4 regions of the Gracilibacillus salinarum genome follow, and region 1 is predicted to be linked to each of the others. Evidence: riboswitches for the same ligand, from Rfam matches in the RefSeq annotation. Region 1 holds a riboswitch; each other region holds the start of a gene.
What was found. A riboswitch is a leader RNA that binds a small molecule or an ion and turns the genes downstream of it on or off. The one in region 1 is predicted to bind S-adenosylmethionine.
Positions count from the first base shown of each region.

Region 2: linked by a shared signal. The riboswitch ahead of MUN87_RS05595 (methionine biosynthesis PLP-dependent protein) and the one ahead of MUN87_RS21740 (alpha-hydroxy-acid oxidizing protein) in region 1 are both predicted to bind S-adenosylmethionine.
Region 3: linked by a shared signal. The riboswitch ahead of MUN87_RS04005 (5-methyltetrahydropteroyltriglutamate--homocysteine S-methyltransferase) and the one ahead of MUN87_RS21740 (alpha-hydroxy-acid oxidizing protein) in region 1 are both predicted to bind S-adenosylmethionine.
Region 4: linked by a shared signal. The riboswitch ahead of MUN87_RS10985 (phosphoadenylyl-sulfate reductase) and the one ahead of MUN87_RS21740 (alpha-hydroxy-acid oxidizing protein) in region 1 are both predicted to bind S-adenosylmethionine.

Region 1 is NZ_CP095071.1:4,687,339-4,691,558, forward strand. It holds gene acsA (acetate--CoA ligase) at 1-1,289, shown strand, start outside; SAM riboswitch class I at 1,302-1,408, shown strand; gene MUN87_RS21740 (alpha-hydroxy-acid oxidizing protein) at 1,482-2,399, shown strand; gene MUN87_RS21745 (L-lactate dehydrogenase) at 2,531-3,493, shown strand; gene MUN87_RS21750 (glutaredoxin family protein) at 3,742-3,996, shown strand; partial or broken gene MUN87_RS22530 (hypothetical protein) at 4,171-4,220, shown strand, end outside.
Region 2 is NZ_CP095071.1:1,132,541-1,136,760, forward strand. It holds gene cobA (uroporphyrinogen-III C-methyltransferase) at 64-822, opposite strand; gene cysP (sulfate permease) at 782-1,879, opposite strand; SAM riboswitch class I at 2,002-2,103, opposite strand; SAM riboswitch class I at 2,268-2,369, shown strand; gene MUN87_RS05595 (methionine biosynthesis PLP-dependent protein) at 2,446-3,531, shown strand; gene MUN87_RS05600 (aminotransferase class I/II-fold pyridoxal phosphate-dependent enzyme) at 3,532-4,220, shown strand, end outside.
Region 3 is NZ_CP095071.1:789,312-793,531, reverse strand. It holds gene MUN87_RS04010 (DUF2515 family protein) at 143-1,258, opposite strand; SAM riboswitch class I at 1,451-1,541, shown strand; gene MUN87_RS04005 (5-methyltetrahydropteroyltriglutamate--homocysteine S-methyltransferase) at 1,644-2,750, shown strand; gene MUN87_RS04000 (metallophosphoesterase) at 2,969-3,811, shown strand; gene ligD (DNA ligase D) at 3,812-4,220, opposite strand, start outside.
Region 4 is NZ_CP095071.1:2,379,265-2,383,484, forward strand. It holds gene MUN87_RS10975 (winged helix-turn-helix transcriptional regulator) at 606-935, opposite strand; gene MUN87_RS10980 (STAS domain-containing protein) at 1,096-1,911, shown strand; SAM riboswitch class I at 2,068-2,185, shown strand; gene MUN87_RS10985 (phosphoadenylyl-sulfate reductase) at 2,259-2,987, shown strand; gene MUN87_RS10990 (assimilatory sulfite reductase (NADPH) flavoprotein subunit) at 3,051-4,220, shown strand, end outside.

The DNA of each region.
Region 1 (4,220 bases):
AAGCCTTTATGGAAGAGGCCGTACGAGATCGTATCAATGATTGTGAGGGCACCCTGCTAATTACTGATCAGGATCTAGTGAAACGTGTACCTAGAGAAGATATTCCATCATTAGAAACCGTTTTGTTTGTAGAAGATATTGAAGAAGAGCCATTAAAGCCAGTCCAAGGAGAACCGTATACTGAATGGCTGGATTGGGAAGATGGCCTGATCATTCATTATACGAGTGGATCTACAGGAAAACCGAAAGGGGTATTGCACGCACACCGGTCCATACAGCATCATATTGTAACCGGTAAGTGGGTTTTGGATATTAAAGATGATGATGTTTATTGGTGTACGTCTCACCCAGGTTGGGTAACGGGCAGTGTGTATGGTTTGCTCGCCCCATTATTAAATCGGGCGACGGTTGTGATTCAAGGTGGTCGATTCAGCGCAGAAAATTGGTACGCATTAATTGAAGAGTTAGGTGTAACGATCTGGTACAGTGCGCCAACAGCTTTTCGAATGCTCTTGTCTAAAGGAGATCTATATAAAAAGTATGATTTGTCTTCGGTGAGACACGTGTTAAGCGTCGGAGAACCGTTAAACCCTGAAGTGATTCAGTGGGCATGGAACAGCCTCAACGTTCGAATCCATGATACATGGTGGATGACTGAAACAGGAGGACATTTAATCGTAAACCTTCCATCAGAAAAAATTAAACCTGGATCGATGGGGCGTGCTTTTCCTGGTGTTGAAGTCGGGATTTTGGACGAAGAAGGTAAGGAACTGCCGAGTGGAGAAATTGGTCAATTGGCGGTCCGTACGCCTTGGCCAGGTCTAATGAAGGAAATATGGGGTAATCAAAATAAATTCCAGTCGTATTTCCAATATGAAGGCTGGTATATTTCAGGCGACTTAGCCTTACAGGATGAGGAAGGCTATGTATTCTTCCAAGGTCGTAACGATGATATGATCAACTCAGCAGGGGAACGGATTGGGCCGTTTGAAGTAGAAAGTAAATTAATTGAGCATCCTGCCGTAGAAGAAGCTGGGGTTATCGGAAAGCCAGATGAATTACGTGGAGAGTTAGTGAAAGCATTTATCTCTCTCAGAGCGGGATACGAGCCAACTGATGCATTACTGGAAGAAATTCGCTTGTTTGTACGACGTCATTTATCTGCCCATGCTGCGCCAAGAGAGATAGAAGTAATGGATGAATTGCCGAAGACGAAAATCAGTGGAAAAATTTTAAGAAGAAAGTTAAAAGCACTCGAAATAGAAAGAGCTACTAAAGTGACAAATTAAATCATATAGATACTCTTATGAAGAGAGGTGGAGGGACTGGCCCGATGAAACCCGGCAACCTTAAGTGATCCGCTTAAAAGGTGCTAAATCCTGCAAACACATTGTTTGAATAATAAGAGGGAGATAATACATCTGCTCCTCCAATATAAGAGGGGCTTTTTGTTTCCCTGAACCAACTAGGAGGAATAAAAAATGGCAAAAGCAACGGTTAAAAAAAGCAAAGTAACAGCATTGGAGAAATTAGCGGAGCAACAGCTTACCCAATCTTCCAAACTGTTTCTAGAAGAAATTACGTCACAGAAGGTTCATTCTACTTCTTTTATATTACATCGAAATACAGAGGCAAATGGCAATATATCACCCTTTATTTTAGGATCTGTAAGTGCGCAAACCTACTTTCATGAGGATGGTGAACTGGCAACAGCTCTTGCAGCAAAGAACCAAGGTGTTCCGTTTATAGTCAGCAGCCACTCTTCTTACAGTATAGAGGATATCGCAGATGCAGTGCCGGGAAGTGAGTTATGGTTTCAGGCACATCTGTTTCATGATCGTGATTTGACAAAGCACTTTATTCAACGTGCAGAATTAGCCGGCTACCAAGCCATCGTCGTTTCTTTATCTAATGATGTCGTCCATCAGACTGCTGATAAAGAGGCGAGAGGTACGACCAATTTTGTAGTGGATCCGATTTTTGCGAAAAAAAATCATCATAATAACCAATCGATAGCAGAGCAAGTAGCAAATGAGTATCAAAATCGTCATGTTACATGGGATGACATCAGATATATTAAACAATTTACAAATCTTCCAGTATTTATTTATGGTGATTTGTCCATTGATGATGTAAGAGTTGCGTTACAGCAGCAAGTAGAAGGTATCATTTTCACTAATATAAGTCATGCCAATATTGATTTATTAGAACGTGTGAAAACAGTGGTAGGTGGGAATCTTAGCATTATTATCGAAACGGAGGTAAACACTAAAGAAGCCCTTGATCTGTATCTGCATCTTGGTGCAGATGCCGTTTCTGTACAGAGAAGTTACATTCATGGTTTGTCAACATCTGGTGTCCCGGGTGTAGAAGAAGTGATTGCTCAACTATTCACATAATTGTTATAAAATATCATATCATCAATGGCTCAAATGGGATATAGTATAAGTAGAACTATATCCCATTTTGTTGTGCTTATATATTGGGGAATGTAGTTAAAAAAAGGTTTGTTGAGAAAGGGTGGTTTGTGATGACTTATCAAACTACGAAATTAAGAAAAGTAGTTATAATCGGAACAGGCTTCGTCGGAACCAGTTATGCTTATGCATTATTAAATCAAGGTGTAGTCAATGAACTAGTCTTGATTGACCTTAATGAGAATAAAGCAGAGGGGGAAGCACGTGATCTGAATCATGGTATGCCTTTTGGTAACCCAATGAAAATTAAAGCTGGGAGTTATCAGGATTGTCATAATGCAGATTTAGTTGTGATTACAGCAGGAGCAAATCAAAAACCTGGAGAAACAAGATTGGACCTAGTCGACAAGAACGCTCGTATATTTAAAGGCATTGTTAACAGCGTTATGGATTCAAACTTTAAGGGTATATTCGTGATTGCGACAAATCCTGTTGATATTCTAACTCAGATTACCCGAGAAATCTCAGGATTACCGAAGGAACGGGTCATCGGATCTGGAACCATTTTGGATACGGCTAGATTCCGATATTTATTAGGAGAGCATTTTCAAGTCGATGCTCGTAATATACATGCTTACATTATGGGAGAGCATGGTGATTCAGAATTGCCAGTGTGGAGTCATGTTCAGATTGGTGGCGTTCCATTGTCTCAATATGCTGGGATTGATGATTTATATCATCACCAGGAAATGACTGAGCTGTTCCAGAATGTTCGTGACGCTGCTTATCATATTATTGAGCGAAAAGGAGCAACCTATTACGGAATCGGTTTAGGCTTAGTCCGTCTGACCCGTGCGATATTAAATAATGAGAATGCTGTATTAACCGTTTCTGCCTATGTAGATGGTCAATACGGATTAGAGGATATCTATTTAGGCGTACCAGCTATATTAAATGAAAATGGCATTCGGGAAGTAATGGAGTTAAGATTGAGCGACAAAGAAGCAGAACAATTACACCAATCTGCAAAAGTTTTACGAGAAATGCTCAAAGTCGGATTGAACGCCATTAAGTGATAAACTGAACAGCTGGTGAATAATGACGGTTTATTCTAACATTATTATAGTAGAGGGAAGATTAAAGGTAGAAGTACACAGTTAAAGTAATGAGCAGATAATGCATCGTGTTACCCGTATGCATCAATTTACTCTTCGGACTTCTGTACGATTACCATAGGCCAACTACGCAAGACACAAAGTGGTTGGCCGGACGATATGCTATTTGATAATAATAAATGTGTTCCCCCTCAGAAAGGAGTGCAAAGATGAAATTAACACTATACGGAAAAGAACACTGTTCCTTGTGCACTGATGCTTACCATATATTAGAAATGCTGCAACAGGATTTTTTGTTTGAAATAGAAGAAGTCGATATTTATAATGAAGATGAGTTGTTAGAAGCTTTCCACCTGATGATCCCAGTCCTTAAAGATCAAGAAACGGTCATCGACACGGGCATAATCGACATCCAAACTGTCGAAAACTATCTATTATCGAAAAATAATTCAGAAAATAGTTGAGCACAGGTGAAGCTTTTGATACAATTATTTACGGAAGTTAATTTTTTTTGTTCTGAGTGGGACGGAATGCGACTAGGAGGGACAAAAATCCCCCGGTAGAGTATAAAGGAGCGTTTCCGATTGAAGGATTTGTTAGCAATACAAGAAAAATTGTTCCCTGACTTATTGGATGTTATGCAGAAGAGATACAAAATACTGCAGCAAATCGAAAGACTGCAGCCGAT
Region 2 (4,220 bases), 1.2 Mb from region 1:
ATTTATACTTTCTTGACTTATCAAAAAAATGACTAGTAATGATAAAATCACTAGTCATCCTTTTTAACTGAAAGATTGAATCGATTCCTTCTGTTCTTCAAACCAACGGATTTTTTCTCTTAATCGTACGACTTCCCCAACTACTATCATTGACGGATTACTAATCTCATCTAACCTGTCAGATACCGTAATCAAATCAGCTACAATTGATTTTTGATGCGAGAATGTTCCCCAGTGAATGATCGATACTGGCGTTGTTTCTTTCAGACCAGCTTGCATTAATTTCTCACAAATAATCGGAAATTTTCTCACACCCATATAAAAACAAAGTGTATCAGCACCCAGTGCTAAGTGACGCCATTCTTCATCGGTTTTTCCATCTGGATCAGAACCATTGATAAAGCTGACTGAACCGCTGATTGTCCTGTGGGTAAGCGGGATCCCTGCATAAGCAGCAGCACTTATAGCAGACGTAATGCCTGGCACTACCTCGTACGCTATTTGATGTTCTTCTAAATGCAGTGCTTCTTCCCCTCCACGTCCGAAGATAAAGGGGTCCCCTCCTTTTAATCTCGTAACCGTTTTTCCTTTTCCGGCATGGTAAATCAATTGCTCGTTTATTTTTTCTTGTATCAATCCATGTTTTCGAGGCATCTTTCCACAAAAAATCAGTTCAGCATCTGCTTTGGCATAATCTAATAATGAATGATTAACGAGTCGATCATACAGAATCACATCTGCTTCTTTAATCGCTCGAACGCCTTTTACTGTAATTAATTCTTCATCTCCTGGTCCGGCTCCCACTAAATACACTTTCCCCATGTTGATCCCATCCTTTTCCTGTCATTGCTTTTGCAGGTTTTTCTCTGTATCTTACTAAAATATAAGTTGCTACGATCGCTAATACTACTAATACGACCTGTTCAAAACTTTGTTGTACAAGAATCTCTGTCAATATAAAAGAGATAACTAGAGAGACAATCGGTGAAGTGACCCATACTTTCGCAATTTGATGAATCACCTTTTGCTTCCAAACGGAGGAAACATCTTTGCTTGCTCCAATACCTACAATCGCGGATGTCGTTACCTGTGTCATCGGAATCGGAATACCGAGTAACGAAGCACCAATGACGAGTCCACCAGTAGCTCCTGAAATGACAACACCATTTCCCAGTGACAAGGAAGTAATCTTTTTTGCGTTGGTTTCGATCACTCTGCCACCGAAAAAAATACTTCCCAACGCTACAACTAGCGCCATTAATGGTAAGCCTGTTTCCATAGATGCAATACCTGCCCCCACTAGCGGGCCTAATGCATTTGCAACATTATTCATTCCGGCTGCAACTGCTTCGATCGCACCAGTTATAATCAATAAAAAGGCTAATACCTTTACCGGTGGCCGAATCGTAAATCGTTTGGCAATTTTATTTCTTAATTTTTCTAAGCATAATGTGATCAAAAAAGCTGCTAAAGGAACAATCAACCAGAATGAAACAATCATCAATATGTTCTGGAAATGCAATTGTTGATAGCTTATCCCAACACCAATAATAGCTCCTACAGTCACTTCACTAGTTGATAGCGGGATGCCGATGTAATTTGTAATGAGTAATGTGAAAGCAGATACGACTAATATAATACAGGCTACTTTCACATCCAATATTGATTCCGGAATAATTCCTTTACCGAGCGTCTTCGTTACATGCTCTCCTCCTAAAACAGCACCTGTTATGGCACCTGCTCCAGCAATCCATAATGCATGCTTCCGCTTTTTTATTACTTTTGATCCATAAGCAATACTCATACTTGCTGCTGATCCGCTTGCTCCAATATTAAAAGCAAACAAACATGCAGCTAAAACCGCTACTATCGTTAACATCTTTCATCCCAACTTTCAGCTATTGTCTGTCAAATTTTATTACTATTACACTATTACCCATCTGAAAACTCGGATTAATACCTATAAAAAATCCTACTTGACGATGAAGTAGGAGGCTGTTCCACTTATCTGTCAAGATATACCTGCTGGATTTAGCACAGTGCGTATAAAGCCTGTTGCTGAGAATTCACAGGGCCAGTTCCCTCCTTCTCTCTCGATAAGATGCTATACTATTTTCATAATTTTCCACTGAATTTGTGTTGTACTTACTATAATAGATAGAACAAGGATTGTCAATGGATTCCATAAAAATATTTTTTTGTATTACTGTTGTAATTTCTTCCTAAATAAGGTACAATTAATGTATTAATTTTCCATTAAAAATATAATCTTATCAAGAGAGGTTTAGGGACTGGCCCGATGATACCTCAGCAACCAGCAAGCATATTGTATGGTGCTAATTCCAGATGGTTTTTGCCAAAGATAAGAGAATGCTGCCTGATATAAAGGAGGTCTTCTACTTATCGAAGACCTCTTTTTTTATTTATAGAAAGGATGTACATAATATGAATCAAATTGAAACTATTCTTGCCCAAATTGGCAACAGAAAAGATCCACGAACAGGTGCAGTAGAAGCACCAATCTATTTATCTACTGCGTATCAGCATCCAACGCTTGGACAGTCGACTGGATACGATTATACGCGTACCGCCAACCCCACACGGGAAATTGTCGAAGAAGCAATTGCGTCACTGGAGAAAGGCGTTCAAGGATTTGCCTGTTCTTCAGGTATGGCGGCCATCCAATTAGTGTTCTCCTTATTTAAACATGGAGACGAGATTCTCGTAACGGAAGACATATACGGTGGCAGTTACCGATTATTTCAACACTTGCAGCAATCTTATCGTGTTACACCAGTATATGTCAGTCCAGAGAATATGGAACGACATATCACCCAAAATACGAAAGCAATCTTTATCGAAACTCCAACTAATCCATTATTAATGGAGATTGACATCCAGTATATGGCTGCCATTGCCAAAAAGCATGATGTCCTGTTAATTGTCGATAATACGTTCTATACGCCATACTTACAGCAGCCATTGACGGAAGGTGCAGATATAGTAATACATTCTGCAACGAAGTACCTTGGCGGGCATAACGATGTCTTAGCTGGACTTGTCGTCGTCAAGGACCATGAACTTGGCGAGAAGCTCTTCTATTTACATAATGCGATAGGAGCCGTGTTATCTCCCCTGGATAGTATGTTACTGATTAGAGGTATGAAAACCCTCACGTTACGTTTAGAACGTCAACAACAAAACGCTCAGATTTTAGCAGCTTTCCTGCGGGAGCACAGTCAAGTGAATGATGTCTTATATCCAGGCAAAGGAGCAATGATCAGTTTTCGGGTTACTGATAACAGTTTAATTGCACCATTTCTCGAACAATTAAAAGTCATTTCTTTTGCCGAAAGTCTCGGTGGTGTGGAGAGTTTCATCACCTATCCAACCACCCAGACACATGCGGATATCCCCAAAGATGAATTAGAGCGTCGTGGAATTAGCGACACATTACTACGTTTTTCCGTAGGGATTGAGAATATCGAAGACCTTAAAGCAGATTTAGACCAAGCATTAGGAGGGAAATAAATGACACATAAAAAAGAAACGTTACTAGCACATGGAGGAAATCAGCAAGGATATCATGAAAAATATACAGGAGCAGTAAATCCGCCAATCTATGTATCTTCCACTTACCACCAGCAAGAGTTACACGAATTCGGTCCATATGATTACAGCCGCTCAGGTAATCCAACTCGTGATCAGCTTGAAGCAACGATTGCCAAGTTGGAGAATGGAATTGCCGGCTTTGCGTTCTCTTCCGGAATGGCGGCTATATCTTCTGCCTTTATGCTGTTAGAAACAGGAGATCATATAGTCATCAGTAAAGATGTATATGGTGGTACCTTCAGGTTTGTCACCAAATTATTAGCGCAATTTTCGATTGATCATACATTTGTCGACATGACAAATATAATAGAGGTGGAAGAAGCAATCCAGCCAAACACGAAAGTGATATACATCGAAACACCCGCTAATCCTTTATTACAGATAACAGATATTCGTGCTGTTGTATCATTAGCGAAAGAAAACGACTGTTTCACTTATTTGGATAATACTTTTATGACACCTTTATATCAGCAGCCTTTAGACTTAGGTGTCGATATCGTGTTACACAGTGCTACAAAATTCTTATCCGGACACAGTGATATTGTAGCGGGCTTAGCTGTGACAAAAAGCGAAGAACTCGCTGGCAGACTGAAATTTGTCCAAAATAC
Region 3 (4,220 bases), 900 kb from region 1:
TCCGTTTATAAGGATGGCAAGCAATAGTAGAGGATAATCTTTTTGATCAAATCAAATTACTTGTCATTTGTTGCAATTATTAGAACTCTAATAAGCCCTTAATAAATTGCCTAGAGTTATCATCTTCTCTTGATTATACATGCTACTCTCCAATCCATTCTTTAATTTTTACCGCCAATTGAAGTTTCACCAGTGTATGATGGTAGGCGGTTAGGATGTCTGGGTTTTTAGGGGCATTTATCTTATCTAGTAAATATACCGTACGCCAGTCTGTATACCAATCTTCATTTTCGCTATTTGGATGGTGAATATCAGTCCAGACATCACGTAACTTCGGACTGAATAATGGTTTAAGCCACCAGTTTCCTGGAGCTTTCACCTTGATTCTCTTCAGTGGCACATGCTGTGTTTCGTGAAAGAGTGATGGCCAATAATCTTGTCTTGACCCAGAATGGCGAGTGGTAAGGGCGAATTGATAGATGGCTGGATAATAGTTTGGATGAAATAACACTTGATAAAGTTGTTTTCCGATGTTGATTCGCTTCGTTAATGACTCGAAATGATAGACATTTAACCCCACTAACCGGACCCTGCTCTCTTCCTTAAAAGGAAACATTATTTGGTTCATTTGCATCATTTGTTGACCGATAAATTCCAGTGCCTCCATATTTGTTTTGGCATATTGCGGATTATGAATGACACGATTTTCAATGTAATTTTGTTCATTGATAATCAGGGCAGTGGTAATCAGAGATCGTTGTCTATCCTCATAAAAATAATCCCATATCACTTTCATAAAGTAGGAAACCCCGAATAATGGCAGTAAATAAAACATATTCTTACCAAGTCGAATACTTGCTTCATATAAGCGCAGCTGCGGATATGCATCTTGAAATATTAGCCAATTGCTTCGTTCTAAGAAATGAAAAAAATACTGCTGCTGTTCATTTGTTAACAGTTTTGGTAAGAGACCTCCTTTCAGATCTGTCATATTCCAGCCAGCATTTCTCGAAACCATATGTGCTAAAAAGCTCCATTCAATTTCGGGAAATTGCAGATAAAAACGAAGATAAGCATCTGTACGTGTGATATTATTTCGATTACCATGTCTCGTTTCACATAGAATCTGACTCATTAGTTCATGTTCATCTTCTGACAATTGATCTTTAATTACGTAATAGCTTTTTTTGTTTTGTAATCGCTTTTTAATGCTATTTAATGGATAAGGAAGAGGAATAGATGGCTTAATAATTGCCACCGTCCTTTCAGTTTTAAGTATTGATTGTTTTTTCTTAATCAGATAACCATTTATCTAGCATTGCTTTTTAGAAGTAAGATTATACGGTTAGCAGAACGAATTGTAAGACTTTTTGAAATTTTTTAACAAATATGGGTTGATCCCATCTTTGTTATGTAGTAATATGTGTTTATGGTAATAATTTCATATAATTTCTTATCCAGAGAGGCGGAGGGATTTGGCCTAATGATGTCTCAGCAACCAGTCTATTCGAAGACATGGTGCTAATTCCAACAGATAAGAGGAATAAGTTTTTAAATGTTAAAGACCTTCTTCTTATATAGGGGGTCTTTTTTTACTGGATAAGAATTATTGCAAACAATTAACTGAAGGAGAGGATTAATCAATGGCTACAAAAACAGTAACAGCACCATTTCGAGCAGATCATGTAGGGAGTTTACTACGTCCAGAAAGTTTATTGACGGCAAGAAAATCATTTCAGGATGGAAATATCAGTGCGTTACAATTACGAGAATTAGAGAACAAAGAAATTGCACACATAGTAGATAAACAAATTGAGGTTGGTTTGGAATTAGTATCCGATGGAGAGTTTCGCCGTCGTTTTTGGCATACAGATTTCTTAGAACATTTGAATGGAATCGAAGGATATGTACCAGAAGTAGGTTACATATTTAACGGAAATGAAGAAACTGAACGTTACAATATACGAAACAATGGAAAGATATCCTTTAATCAGGATCATCCATTCTTACAAGATTTTAAAGAATTTAATGAAATCGTCAATGGTCGTGCTGTTGCGAAACAAACGATACCAAGTCCAAATCAATTGTTTAATATCGGAATTCGAAACGAAACGATTTATCCGGACATTGAAGATTTTGCAAGTGACATAATTCAGGCATACCGTGATGCCATAAAAGCTTTTTATGATTTAGGTGTACGCTACTTGCAATTTGATGATGTATATATTGCTGGACTATCTTCACCAGATATTCCATTTAATGATGGGGCGTATGACAGAGATTATTTAATTGATTTAGCTTTACGAGTAGTAAATGGTGTGTTAGAAGATAAACCGGAAGATCTGGTTGTAACCACTCATTTATGCCGTGGAAATTACCGTTCCAATTGGGCGTTCTCCGGCAGTTACGATCTTATTGCACCGACATTGTTTGCAAAAGAAAAAGTCGATGGCTTTTTCTTGGAATATGATGATGAACGTTCTGGTGGGTTCAAGCCGCTTGACTATATTCCAGATGGTGGTGCGCGGGTAGTACTAGGCTTATTCACTTCAAAAACTGGTGATTTAGAAGATAAAGAACAAATCAAAGCAAGAGTAGGGGAAGCTGCAAAATATGTACCGCTTGAACAGATTTGTTTAAGTCCTCAATGTGGATTTGCATCAACTCACCATGGTAATAAACTGACAGAAGAAGATCAATGGAACAAGCTGAAATATATCGTAGAAGTGACTAAAGAAATCTGGAATTAATCAATAAACTCGGCATTCGCTTCGCATTTTAGCGAATGCCGTAGTTTTTCATAGTTGATACGCTCTAAATTTTCTTTGTGCAGAGCTTGTTCATTAATGTTTATACGCTCCTATCGTATAAACCAAAAACCTCTTAAGCGTTTCATAGGATGCTTAAGAGGTTTTTCTATCTATAGGTATCAAGTGAGTGCAAAACAAATATGTCTGGAGTAGAAGGAATGAAAAACAGAAAAATGCATGTGATTTTATTGATTATAACTGGCTGTATGTTGGCGATCGTAGTTGGTTGTAAAGTCTATTATGACACAAATGTATTGAAGTTAGCTAAAATAGAATTGTCAAATGAAAAATTGGATCGAAACCAGTCCTTACAGATATTGCAGATATCAGACTTGCATAATAAACAATTTGGTGAGGGGAATCAAGTCTTACTGGAGAAAGTGGCGCAACTTGCTCCAGATATAGTAGTACTGACAGGAGATATTGTTGATCGCAGTACAGATAATATCAAAGATGTTCTCTCTTTTGTTAACCAGTTATCAGCCGGCAACTCTCACGTATTCTATGTTTCAGGAAATCATGATTGGGATAATCCTTTACATGAATCATTATTTAGCGGTCTTAGAGAAGCTGGCGCGAAGATATTGAATAATCGGAGCGTGCAAATACCATTAGACCAGTTTACTATTCAATTAGCTGGTGTGGTCGATTTATCAACTGGGAAAAGCAATATTGACGATGCAGCAGAAGATCTGGATCATCAAATTTTTACTGTCTTATTATCCCATACACCCCCGGTGAATCAAGGTCCGTTACCGAATGGGATTGACTTGATATTGAGTGGCCATACACATGGTGGACAAATTCGTCTTCCATTTATTGGAGCTGTCGTTGCTCCTGATCAAGGATTCTTTCCAACATACGATCAAGGATTATTTAAGCTTTCCGAGCATCAATTGCTTTATATTGACAGTGGAATTGGTACTAGCATGCTTCCGATCCGATTTCTCAATCAGAGTCAGATCACCTTGATCACTGTTTCAGGTGTAGGAGGGGAATAGTTACTCCTGCTTTTCGAAATGTGTATAAAAATCAAAGAATGGGCATCCTTTGTCCTTAATTCTTTTCAATACTGAACGAATAGTGAAACTGGTTGGATCCAGGGTTTCGTTAACTTCTTCCCAGAATAAAGGAGTAGCTACAGTTGCTTGTTTCGTTGCACGCGTGGAGTAAGGAGCAATAATGGTTTTTCCTTCCGCGTGCTGGACATAATCAATATACAACCGATTGCCGCGATTCTTTATCAGCCTTTCGCTGGTAAACTGATCCGGATACGCTTGAATTAATACGTTAGCTGTAGCTTCCATTAACTCACGTGTATCCTGGTACGTCCAATTATTAATCGGTATATGAATTTGCAGTCCGGTCCTTCCCGAGGTCTTGATATATGGTTTTAATTTTTGGTTCTCC
Region 4 (4,220 bases), 2.3 Mb from region 1:
GGCAAAGCTCCGGAAATAGGCTCCGCGTCCTGTGGGCACGGCTTCAGCTAACTTGGTAAAGAAAATTCTTTTCTTTACCAAGTGGATCTTCAGCTCGCGCTGAGGCATGAGGAGTCTCCGCCTATTTCCTACGCTTAAGGGAAGTGCTACAACGATTGCAATAATCAAAAGCAACAGTTCTAGGCATTATTCTAGTAGTAGTGTAGGATGAACGTTTATGAATAACACTCAAAAATACTACAACCTACATCAGTTGTAGAGCCTAAATATTAGCGTAGGCCAACCACGGAGACTCCCGCGGGATTGTGCAGGTGCTGGAGATCCACTACGTCTGCACCTGCGTCTACTAGTAACGCTTCGAAGTAGGCTTTCTCGGTGCAAGGCAGCAGTGAAGTAATTCGGGTAGTTGCCTAGCTCCAGCCGTGCCCCGCAGGACGCGGAGTGGTTGGACGGAGCGGTATCCCTGCACATTATCTATTTCAAAATGATCTATCGCTAAAGTTGCTGCGCAGTTTGCTTCTACGCTGTATTACTTATAAATTGTTACATTTATCTTGATCACTCATTTTGTTAGATTACATAAATGGGAATGTCGACATTATTCCTCAGGAAGGTGTTTTGTTCTGCTCGCTGTGCTGCTCCCCCCATTCTATCATTTTATATAATAAACCTTTGATACTTTGTCCATAGTCTGTTAATGAATATTCTACTTTGGGAGGTACAACCTGATAGGACTTCTTCTTGATTAACCTATCGTTTTCTAATTCTTTTAGCTGTTTGATCAACGTCTGATGATTGATTAACGGGATCTGCTTCTTTAATTCACCAAAACGTAAAGTACCTTCCTCATAAAGGGTTAACAAAATAACTGCTTTCCATTTTCCACAAACAACATCTAAAGTCACCTTTATACTCTCCAAGTTCTGATTCATCATCTATCGCTCCTTATAAGGTATATATAAATATACCACTTTAAATATTCTTTTAATCTTATAAACTAGTAAGTGATGCTATTTTTTTTAGGATAGACAACGTTTTGTCGCCGTTTACCAATACAAAACCAAACGCACGTTTCTACAGAAAGGAGTGCAATATGTGACCTCACCCGTATCAAAAGAACAGGTTTCAAACTGGATGAAAGATAAGAGGCAACTAATTGTCTCGTCACTTAACGATCATCAACAATCAGAACAGCTGACTGTTCTGTTGCAAAGTCTAATCTACTTAATCAGTAAGAAGTTACCTATTACGACAGGGGAAGCTGTTTTAGACAATATAAAAGAAATCGGATATAAAAAAGGGCATGTTATAACAGATCAACGTATTTTCCTGCAGATGATCGATTGTTTTCCTTATATTAGCGCCCATATTATTCAGCACTTATTGGAGGAGAAAATGTTGCACAAATTCCCCAATTACGAATATGATGGCATAAGAAAAACAATAGATGAAATCATTTTGTTTTACAATGCAGGGTTTATCCATGGCTATCTTGATTCTCACCAGGAATCTCTGCCTCCTCGTTCAGACAATAAACATGCACAAGACCTTCCCGTACCTATTATAAAAGTGGACGATGATATTGATATTTGTCCGTTAATTGGTACACTGGATGATAACAAGACAATACTTTTAATCAACACTACTATCCATCACATTGCAGAAACGAAAATGGATTACGTGATTTTTGATTTTACTGGGATAAAAACTGTAACCGACTCTGGTATCTATAACCTTTTTTATACGGTACAACTGATGGAGCTAATTGGTTTGACGATAATATTTACTGGAATAAGAAGTCAATCAGCCATGCACTCCTCATTGCTTAGTGAAAAATTAAAAAATAAACAAGTATTTCAAACTGTTAAAGATGCCTTGGAATCATTAATCAAACACCCTGATAGAGCTTAATACAAACTGGTATTACAAGTTTCCAGAAACTGCAGCAGTCCACGAAACAGATCGAATAAGCAAAAACAAATGATGATTTTTACAATTTTTACATGTATCTGTATTGACATTTAGCGCTATAACATTTACTATGTTATTAAATGAAAATGAATGGAATTCTTATCCAGAGAGATGGAGGGGCAGGCCCAATGAAATCTCGGCAACAGGTTGTATGGAATAAACACTGTGCCAAATCCTGCGGTGTAACGAATATGTTGCAACCGGAAGATAAGAAGGAATGCTGATACACTGACAACCTTCTTATCACAGACCGATAGGAAGGTTTTTTTAATAAGGAGGATGCAATCATGTTGACTTACGCAAACTATAGCGACAGTCCTTTAAATCATGAGGAACCATCTGCATCGGACCCAACCAAAGGTGCACAAGGTATCCTTAATTGGGCTTATCAGACGTATGGTGACTCACTTGTCTATGCTTGTAGTTTTGGTGCTGAGAGTATGGTAATGATAGATTTGATTGCGAATGTGAAACCAGATGCCAAATTGGTATTTTTAGATACTGGTCTCCATTTCCAAGAAACCTATGATTTAATCGACGAAGTGAAGGAAAAATATCCAAAACTGGATATCGTCATGAAAGAACCTTCTCTTACAGTCGACGAACAGCGGGAACAATATGGTTCCGCCCTATGGAGCCGCGATCCTAATCAATGCTGCTACATTCGTAAGATAAAACCGCTTGAAGAAGTGCTGAGTGGAGCGACAGCCTGGATATCTGGTCTGAGAAGAGCTCAATCACCTTCAAGAGCTAATACCGACTTTATTAATAAAGATGACAGGTTCGAATCTGTAAAGGTATGTCCATTAATTCATTGGACTTGGGATGATGTTTGGAACTACATTAAAGATCATCAATTACCTTACAACTCACTTCATGATGAGAACTATCCGAGCATTGGCTGTATACCTTGTACGTCCAAAGTATTGGATAACGAAGATGAACGTGCAGGCAGATGGGCCAATTTCAATAAAACAGAATGCGGACTTCACGTTGCTCCGCAGTCGGCAAAATAACTATTTTTTTATGGCTATAACAAAGTAAATCTATCGGATTAATTATTTAAAGAGGTGAACGCGTTGACATTACAAGTAGTAAATAGTCCCTTTGATCAGAAACAGACCGAAATCTTAAATCAGCTGCTCCCAACATTGACAGATGCACAGAAGAATTGGCTAGCAGGATATTTAGCCGCCTCTCAGGCTAACGCTAGCCAGGCGGCACCTGCTCCCGAACAAACTGCCACCCAGCCAGTGGCAACGAGAACGGCAACGATTCTTTACGGATCCGAAACAGGTAACAGCCAAGAGCTTGCGGAGAAATTATCGGGGCAACTCAAATCAATCCAAAGGGATGTTACCATCTCCTGTATGGACGATTATAAACCAAAAAAATTAAAAGAAGCAGAAGACTTATTCATTGTTACAGCAACCCACGGCGAAGGAGATCCGCCTGATAATGCGATTCAATTCCATGAATTTCTCCATGGTCGAAAAGCGCCAAAATTGGATAACGTGAACTTTGCCGTCTTATCATTAGGGGACGAATCCTATGAGCATTTCTGTCAAACTGGTAAAGATTTTGACAAACGACTCGAGGAGCTAGGAGCTACACGAATCCACCCACGCGTGGATTGTGATGTCGATTATGAAGAACTAGCTGAGGAATGGTTTGCAGGTGTACTCGACTACATGAAACAAGAAAACGAGTCAGGAGCTAATGCTACCGTTACGGAGCCAACCCCAGCAGAACAACCGATATATTCAAAGAGTAATCCTTATACTGCAGAAGTATTAGATAATATTAAACTTAGCGGTCAAGGATCTAACAAAGAGACAAGACATATAGAAATTGCGTTAGATGGTTCCAATTTAAGCTATGAACCAGGTGATTGCTTAGCTATCTATCCGAAAAATGATCCAACACTCGTACAGCAAATTATAAACGAGTTTAAATGGAATCCTGAACAAACAATTCCGATTAATAAACAAGGAGAAATACGATCTGTACAGGAAGCGTTAACTTCTATATTTGAGATTACTAGATTAACGAAAGGCTTGCTGGAGAAAGCGGCAGCACATTTTGAGAACGAAAAGCTGACCAAGCTTCTCGCTGAACCAGAGCAAGTAAAATCGTATATCGATGGCCGCGACTTATTTGATCTAATTATCGATTATCCACCTGCACCATTTGAACCATCTTTACTTATGCAGATTTTACGTAAGATTCCAGCGAGACAATATTCGATT